2 regions of the Acidovorax sp. BLS4 genome follow, and region 2 is predicted to be linked to the other one. Evidence: riboswitches for the same ligand, from Rfam matches in the RefSeq annotation. Region 2 holds a riboswitch; the other holds the start of a gene.
What was found. Region 2 has a riboswitch for S-adenosylhomocysteine ahead of ahcY (adenosylhomocysteinase). Riboswitches for the same ligand answer to the same signal wherever they lie in the genome.

Region 1: it holds a riboswitch for S-adenosylhomocysteine, as region 2 does, so the genes downstream of both, metH (methionine synthase) here and ahcY (adenosylhomocysteinase) in region 2, are expected to answer to the same signal.

Annotation. Positions count from the first base shown of each region.
Region 1 is NZ_CP136797.1:935,496-939,915, forward strand. It holds gene R1Z03_RS04415 (EamA family transporter) at 1-381, opposite strand, end outside; gene R1Z03_RS04420 (hypothetical protein) at 676-1,407, shown strand; S-adenosyl-L-homocysteine riboswitch at 1,469-1,566, shown strand; gene metH (methionine synthase) at 1,578-4,334, shown strand.
Region 2 is NZ_CP136797.1:3,658,969-3,663,388, reverse strand. It holds gene R1Z03_RS16870 (peptide chain release factor 3) at 1-1,078, opposite strand, end outside; gene R1Z03_RS16865 (acyltransferase) at 1,268-2,305, opposite strand; S-adenosyl-L-homocysteine riboswitch at 2,457-2,553, shown strand; gene ahcY (adenosylhomocysteinase) at 2,623-4,053, shown strand; gene R1Z03_RS16855 (TlyA family RNA methyltransferase) at 4,189-4,420, shown strand, end outside.

The sequences.
Region 1 (4,420 bases), 2.7 Mb from region 2:
CAGCAACACGCTGAAGAAGGTGCCGGTGGCGTTCATGATCGACGCCTTCACCCCCGTCGTGTTCGCCACGCCGATGTAGAAGAAGATGTACTGCAGCGTGGTCTGCAACAGACCCAGCAGCGCCAATTGTCCCCACGCCCGGGCCGGCCAGCCGCTGATCTGACGGCCGCTGGCGGCCACCCAGGCCAGCAGCGCCAGGCCCGCCAGGGCGAAGCGCCAGCCGGCGAACACGAGCTTGGACGGGGTGTCGCTGCTGTCGATGCCGAACAGCGCGTAGCCATTCTTGATCGCCGGGTACGAGCTGCCCCAGAGCAGGCAGCAAAACAACGCCAGCAGGAAGACGTTCCTGCGTTGCGCTAGTGGGGAGATAGGGGGCGACATGGCTTCTTTCCAGGCGGGGTGGTGCCCCAAAACGGTGAATTTTGCACAAGTTGTACGACAACTCTGCATGTAAATATCCTGACTTGGCCGAATGTGGCCTCTTTTAGAGTATTTTTGCTCCTTATTGTCCGATGACTATCCGAAACCGCAGTGAACTGGCCTCGGGAGCCGATCACAAGGCATGGGCCCAACTCCGACGGCCCTGCGGCGGCATCGCCGTGAGTACGGAAGGACTGCCTCGGCAGTTTCAGGAAACCCTGGCTGCTTTTCAAGCCTTGTCGATAATGCGGCGCAATGCGACTGACGTTCGTTCCGCTCCTCCTGTCCTGCTGCACGCTGGCGGCCGTGTCCGGCTGCACCAGCCCGCCCGCACCCCATGGCGAGGTCAAAGGCGCGTCTGCGAATGGCAGCGAATTGGGGCAGTCCGACGTGAACCGCATGGCGACGCTGGCCATGCGCGAGAACCTGGACAGCCTCTACCGGCTGATGGACAAGCTCTACCGCCGCAACCCTGCCGAATGGCGCAAGACCAGCGCCGTGGGCCGCGAGCAGGCCATGGAGCAGGTCCGCACCACCATCGAGAAGGGCGGGGTGTGGGCGCCCTTGCAGGGGCGGCGCGACATCGCGGCGATGGCTGCGGCCCTGGCGCCCGAATTCGCGGGCGACCGCGTGGCGGCGTTCATCTACGCCACGGCCGACATGCTGATCACCGCGCACGACGGAAAGATCGAGTTCTTCCTGCTCGACAGCCTGGATGCCCAGCACCTGTACAACGCGGCGCGCAATGTGGAGATCGCCGTGTGGATGCTCTCGCAGCGCCGCACCGCGGCGGGCCAGCCGCTGCTGCTGGCCGACGAGATCGGTCCGCAGGGGCGCAATCTGAGCTTCGAGCGCGAGTTCGGCAAGATCATCGGCCGGCTCGACCTGCTGTCGGCGGTGGCCACCGAAAAGTACCGCCGTGCCGCCATCACCTATGTGCAGGGGCTGGTGGGTGGCTCGTTCCTGCAATTCCTGCCGGTGCGCTAGCGACCCACTCGAAATGGCCGGCCGGCGGCGTGCCCTAGCGCCGGCCGCGTAAAATCCGGCCGCCCCCGAGGAGCGTTGCAGCGCCTGCCGATCAACCGGCTCAACCAGGCGTCAGGCTCGGGCGGCGATGGCCCCACTGTCCAACGACGCTCGCCTGTTCCCAACTACCGATTGCGCAGGTGAGCCTGATGTCCGCCCCCCTTATCCCGCCTCCCATGAAGCTCTCGGGCCTCGAACCGGTTTCCATCGGCGAGGGCACGCTGTTCGTCAACATCGGCGAGCGCACCAACGTCACCGGCTCCAAGGCCTTCGCCCGCATGATCCTGAACGGCCAGTACGAAGAGGCCCTGGCCGTCGCGCGCCAGCAGGTGGAAAACGGCGCGCAGGTCATCGACATCAACATGGACGAGGCCATGCTCGACAGCAAGGCGGCCATGGTGCGCTTCCTGCAGTTGATCGCCTCCGAGCCCGACATCGCCCGCGTGCCCATCATGGTGGACTCCTCCAAGTGGGACGTGATCGAGGCCGGCCTGCGCTGTATCCAGGGCAAGGGCATCGTCAACTCCATCTCCATGAAAGAGGGCGTGGAGAAGTTCAAGCACGAGGCGCGCCTCGTGAAGCGCTACGGCGCCGCCGCCGTGGTGATGGCCTTCGACGAGGTGGGGCAGGCCGACACCTACGAGCGCAAGATCGAGATCTGCGAGCGGGCCTACCGCGTGCTGGTCGACGAGGTGGGCTTTCCGCCCGAGGACATCATCTTCGACCCCAACATCTTCGCGGTGGCCACCGGCATCGAAGAGCACAACAACTACGCGGTCGATTTCATCGAGGCCGTGCGCTGGATCAAGCAGAACCTGCCGGGCGCCAAGGTCTCGGGCGGCGTGTCGAACGTGAGCTTCAGCTTCCGCGGCAACGACCCGGTGCGCGAGGCCATCCACACCGTGTTCCTGTACCACGCCATCCAGGCCGGCATGGACATGGGCATCGTCAACGCAGGCATGGTCGGCGTGTACGACGACCTGGAGCCCACCTTGCGCGACCGCGTGGAAGACGTGGTGCTCAACCGCCGCCCCGACGCCGGCGAACGCCTGGTCGAGGTGGCCGAGACGGCCCGCAGCGGTGCCAAGGACGAGAGCAAGCGGCTCGAATGGCGCGGTACGCCCGAACATCCGAAGACCGTGGGCGAACGCCTGTCGCACGCGCTGGTGCACGGCATCACCGACTTCATCGTGGAAGACACCGAAGAGGCCTACAAGGCCATCGTCGCCAAGGGCGGGCGGCCGCTGCACGTGATCGAAGGCCCGCTCATGGACGGCATGAACGTGGTGGGCGACCTGTTCGGTGCGGGCAAGATGTTCCTGCCGCAGGTGGTCAAGAGCGCCCGCGTGATGAAGTCCGCCGTGGCCCACCTGATCCCCTACATCGAGGAAGAAAAGCGCCAGGACGAACTGGCCGGCCGCGACGTGCGCAGCAAGGGCAAGATCATCATCGCCACCGTGAAGGGCGACGTGCACGACATCGGCAAGAACATCGTCACCGTGGTGCTGCAGTGCAACAACTTCGAGGTGGTGAACATGGGCGTGATGGTGCCCTGCCACGAGATCCTGGCGCGCGCCAAGGTCGAGGGCGCGGACATCGTGGGCCTGTCAGGCCTGATCACGCCCAGCCTGGAAGAGATGCAATACGTGGCCTGCGAGATGCAAAAGGACGAGCACTTCCGCATCAAGAAGATCCCGCTGCTCATCGGCGGCGCCACCACCAGCCGTGTGCACACCGCCGTCAAGATCGCGCCGCATTACGAAGGCCCCGTGGTCTACGTGCCCGATGCGTCGCGCAGCGTGAGCGTGGCGCAGAGCCTGCTGGGCGACGGCGCCGACCACTACGTGCAGGAGCTGAACGCCGACTACGACAAGGTGCGCACCCAGCACGCCAACAAGAAGCAGACGCCCCTGTGGCCGCTGGCGAAGGCCCGCGCCAACCGCACGCCCATCGACTGGTCGGCCTACCGCCCGGCCACGCCGCGCCTGCTGGGGCGGCGCATGTTCAAGAACTTCGACCTCAACGAGCTGGCCCGGTACATCGACTGGGGACCGTTCTTTCAGACCTGGGACCTGGCCGGCCCGTACCCTGCCATCCTGACCGACGAGGTGGTGGGCGAGCAGGCCACGCGCGTCTTCGCCGACGGCAAGGCCATGCTGCGCCGGCTGGTGGAGGGCCGCTGGCTGAGTGCCAGCGGCGTGCTGGCGCTGTACCCGGCCAACAGCGTGGGCGACGACATCGAGTTCTACACCGACGAATCGCGCACCGAGGTTGCCATGACCTGGTACGGCCTGCGCCAGCAGACCGAAAAGCATGTGATCGATGGCGTGCCGCGCCCCAGCCGGTGCCTGGCCGACTTCGTGGCGCCCAAGGAAAGCGGCGTGGCCGACTACGCGGGCTTGTTCGCCGTCACGGCGGGCCTGGGCGTGGAGAAGAAGGAGCAGGCCTTCGTCGATGCGCTGGACGACTACTCGGCCATCATGCTCAAGAGCCTGGCCGACCGCCTGGCCGAAGCCTTTGCCGAATGCCTGCACCACCGCGTGCGCACCGACCTGTGGGGCTATGCGGCCGGCGAGCAGTTGAGCAACGACGACATGATCGCTGAGAAGTACCAGGGCATCCGCCCCGCGCCCGGCTACCCGGCCTGCCCGGACCACAGCGCCAAGAGCGAACTGTTCCGCGTGCTGCAGTGCGGCGAGATCGGCATGGGCCTCACCGAAAGCCTGGCCATGACGCCCGCCGCCAGCGTGAGTGGTTTCTACATCGGGCATCCCGAGAGCCAGTACTTCAACGTCGGCAAGATCGGGGAAGACCAGGTGCACGACCTGGCCACGCGGCGCGGCATGGACGAAGGCATCCTGCAGCGCTTGCTCGCACCCAACCTCTGACCGGCGGCGGCGTCACGGCGGTGCCCCCGCCGCGTCACGCGGACGTCACTCTGGCGCCACAGTCGGCGGGAAGAATGAAGGGCTTC
Region 2 (4,420 bases):
CCGCCTCGCGGCGTTGCGACATGAAGGTCACCACGCTGGTGGGGCGCAGTTCCTTGGCGGTGCGCTGCACCTTGAGCTTCATGCCCGGCGTGTACCGGCCCGAGGCCACGCGCACGAAGGCGATGCGGTCGCGGTGGTTGGCGTCCATGTTGGCCTGCACCTTGAACACCACGCCCGAGAAATTCTGGTCTTCGGGCTGCACGGTTTTCTCGACCGGCTGCTTGTTCACCTGCAGGCTGCTCAGGCGGGGACGCGGCGAGGGGGCCAGGTCCACCAGCGCATCCAGCACTTCCATGACCCCGAAGTTGTTCACGCCGGAGCCGAAGAACACCGGCGTCTGCTTGCCGGCGAGGAAGGCCTCGTGGTCCCAGGTGGGCGAGGCGCCCACGGCGAGTTCCATGCTCTCGATGGCGGCGTCGAATTCGCTGCCGAAACGCGCGCGCAGGTTGGCGGCGTCCGACAGGGGAATGGTCTCGAAGTCCTGCGGGCGGCGCTCGCTGCCCGACTCGAACACCGTCATGGCCTGCGTGCGCAGGTTGATGATGCCGCCGAAACCCTTGCCCTGGCCCACGGGCCAGGTCATGGGCACGCAAGGCATGCCCAGCTCGCGCTCGACCTCGTCCAGGATGTCCAGCGGTTCGCGCACTTCGCGGTCCATCTTGTTCACGAAGGTGATGATGGGCGTGTCGCGCTGGCGGCAGACCTCGATCAGCCGGCGCGTCTGCGCCTCCACGCCGTTGGCCGCGTCGATCACCATCAGGGCCGAATCGACGGCGGTGAGCACGCGGTAGGTGTCTTCCGAGAAGTCCTTGTGGCCCGGCGTGTCCAGCAGGTTCACCACGTGGTCGCGATAGGCCATCTGCATGACCGAGCTGGCCACCGAGATGCCGCGCTGCTTTTCAATCTCCATCCAGTCGCTGGTGGCGTGGCGGCTGGCCTTGCGGCCCTTGACCGCGCCCGCGATCTGGATCGCGCCCGAGAAGAGCAGCAGCTTTTCCGTGAGCGTTGTCTTGCCCGCGTCCGGGTGGGAGATGATGGCGAAGGTGCGGCGGCGCCGTGTTTCGGAGACGTAGGACACAGAGTTTTTTGGTGAGGGCGCGGCGCAGCGGTGGGCCGAAGTACGGGCGCCAGGGTCGGCGCGCTGGCGCGCCGCCGCGGAGGGCGCCCGCGGAAAAGTGGCCGTATTCTAATGGCGGCCCCCATGCCGGACCTCGGTGGGACCGCCCCGGCCCGGCCCCAGGGCCGCCGCCTTGGCCCCTCGAAGGGGTCAGGGAGCCGCTTGGGGCGTCACGGGCGCCCGCCGGAACCACCGCTTGAACCGCAGCGCCGGCGATTCCACCAGATGCCAGGAGGCATAGCCTGCCACGGCGGCCAGCGCCACCGACAGCAGCAGGCTCGGAATGAACGCCAGATCGGGCCAGAGCGCATACACCGACTGCTGCACCGGACAGCCGTACAGATAGATGCCGTACGACGGGTCCCCGCCGCGCTGCAGGAAGGCCAGCGCGGGCACGTTCAGCGAGCCGATATGGATCAGCAGCGGCGGCAGCAGGAGCAGGCCCGCTGTGTGCTCCATCTGCAATCCGAAGAACAGCATGGCGGCCAGCGGCGTCAGCAGGAGCAGCAGCCGGCCGGAGCGGGCCTGGAATGCATCGCGGAAGACGGCGATGAGCGCGCCATAGGTGAAGTAGGCGGGGTATTCGAACCAGTGCTGCATCTCGCCGGTCAGGTCGGCATTGCGCGCGGTGAGAAAGAACGCGAGATAGGCCACAGCGGCGAGGCCGGCGAGCCAGCGAGACCGGAACACGCCTAGCAACCCTGCGCCTGCCAGCACCAGGTAGCACAGGCTTTCTATCGGGATGGTCCACAAGGGCCCGTTCATCAGGTGCTTGATCGGGTTGTTTTCGAACACGCCCGGCAGGTAGGGGTAGTCCCTGATCAGCAGCAGGTTGCGAAAGTAGCCGAGCGTATCGGGGTGGGCCAGAAAGTCCGCGGCCGGCATCGAGTTGAAGAAGATTCCGAACAGAAAGACGTTGGTGAGCACGGCGAACAGCACCCCGGGCCAGATCCGCAGGAACCGCTTGGACAGGAACGCCAGCGCCTTGGGCTGGCGCAGCCAGCTCTGGGTGACGAGGTAGCCGCTGATCGTGAAGAACGTCATCACCGCCACGCCACCCACCATGTCGGAATGCAGCCAGGTGGGCGACGCGGTGTGCGTGATGTGGAAGTGGTGGCTGAAGATCACCGCGCTCGCCGCGCAGATGCGCATCAGATCGAACAGGTTGCCCCGGTGCTGTGTGGACATTGTCTCTGGGTTCTTCTGGCCCTTTGCGGGCGTATCGCTGGTTGTCTTGTTGTCAGGCCGGCACCTCGAATCCATGCCGGTCTCTGCTCTGTAGCGTGCCACGGTCGGCGCGCTGGCATGGGCGCGAAGCGCGATGTCCTTATAATCGCCGCTTTCCGAGGAGCGTTGCAGCGTCTTTACCCCCGGTGCCCGGTGTGCGGCAGGGACGCGAGGCTCGGATCATCATTTTGCAACGACGCTCGCCCACGCTTCTTGTGCGGTGAGTGAGCCATTCCCCTCCGATGCGTGGTTTTTTACCTTCTTTACCGGAGAAAACCATGAGCGCAGTTCTCAAGCCCCAGGCCGACCAGGCCATCGCCGACCTTTCCCTTGCCGCGTGGGGCCGCAAGGAAATCCGCATCGCCGAGACCGAAATGCCCGGCCTGATGGCCATCCGCGACGAGTTCGCCGCCAGCCAGCCGCTCAAGGGCGCGCGCATCACCGGCTCGCTGCACATGACGATCCAGACCGCCGTGCTGATCGAAACGCTCAAAGCCCTGGGCGCCGACGTGCGCTGGGCTTCGTGCAACATCTTCTCCACCCAGGACCACGCCGCTGCCGCCATCGCCGCCACGGGCACGCCGGTGTTCGCCATCAAGGGCGAGTCGCTGGAAGACTACTGGGACTACACCCACCGCATTTTCGACTTCGGTCCCAAGGGCAGCGCGGGCGAAGGCCCCAACATGATCCTGGACGACGGCGGCGATGCCACGCTGCTGATGCACCTGGGCCAGCGCGCCGAGAAGGATGCCTCCCTGGTCGCCGGCAACGGTGCCAGCGAGGAAGAGCGCATCCTGTTCGCCGCCATCCGCAAGAAACTGTCGGAAGACGCGACCTGGTACACCCGCAAGTCGGCCGAGATCATCGGCGTGACGGAAGAAACCACCACCGGCGTGCACCGCCTGAATGAGATGTCCGCCAAGGGCACGCTGCTGTTCCGCGCGATCAACGTGAACGACTCGGTCACCAAGTCCAAGTTCGACAACCTGTACGGCTGCCGCGAATCGCTGGTGGACGGCATCAAGCGCGCCACCGACGTCATGATCGCCGGCAAGGTCGCCGTGGTGGCCGGCTACGGCGACGTGGGCAAGGGCTCCGCCCAGGCGCTGCGCGCGCTGTCGGCCCAGGTGTGGGTCACCGAGATCGATCCCATCAACGCCCTGCAGGCCGCCATGGAAGGCTATCGCGTGGTGACCATGGACTACGCCGCCGACAAGGCCGACATCTTCGTGACGACGACGGGCAACAAGGACATCATCACCCACGACACCATGGTGAAGATGAAGGACCAGGCCATCGTCTGCAACATCGGCCACTTCGACAACGAGATCGACGTCGCGTCGATCGAGAAGTACGAATGGGAAGAGATCAAGCCCCAGGTGGACCACATCACCTTCCCGGACGGCAAGAAGATCATCCTGCTGGCCAAGGGCCGCCTGGTGAACCTGGGCTGCGGCACGGGCCACCCGAGCTTCGTGATGTCGTCGTCGTTCGCCAACCAGACCATCGCGCAGATCGAGCTCTTCACCAAGCCCGATGCCTACGAGGCCGGCAAGGTCTACGTGCTGCCCAAGCTGCTGGACGAGAAGGTCGCGCGCCTGCACCTGAAGAAGGTCGGCGCCATGCTGACCGAACTGACGGACTCGCAGGCCGCCTACATCGGCGTGAGCAAGAGCGGCCCCTACAAGCCCGACACCTACCGCTACTGATCGGGCGGGGCTTCGCGCCCTGGGGCGGCGGCCGGTGACTCCGGCCTGTTTGCCCTGTTTGCTATAAAAATAATAGCTTCCTGCGCTAGATGAATATGCGCTGGAGGCCTTTTTGACTCTGAGAAGGACGGGCGCATGCGCGCAGACGTGTATCTGGTGGACAAGGGCCACGCCGCGACCCGGTCGCAGGCGCAGCGCCTGATCGCGGCCGGCGTGCAATGGCGGCTGGCACCCAGCCTGCCCTGGCACAAGGTGGCCAAGAACGGTGACGAGATTCCGGACATCGCCGAAGTGCAGTTGCTCGACCAATCCGAGGCGCGCTACCTCTCGCGCGGTGGCCTCAAGCTGGAAGGCGCGCTCGTGTCCA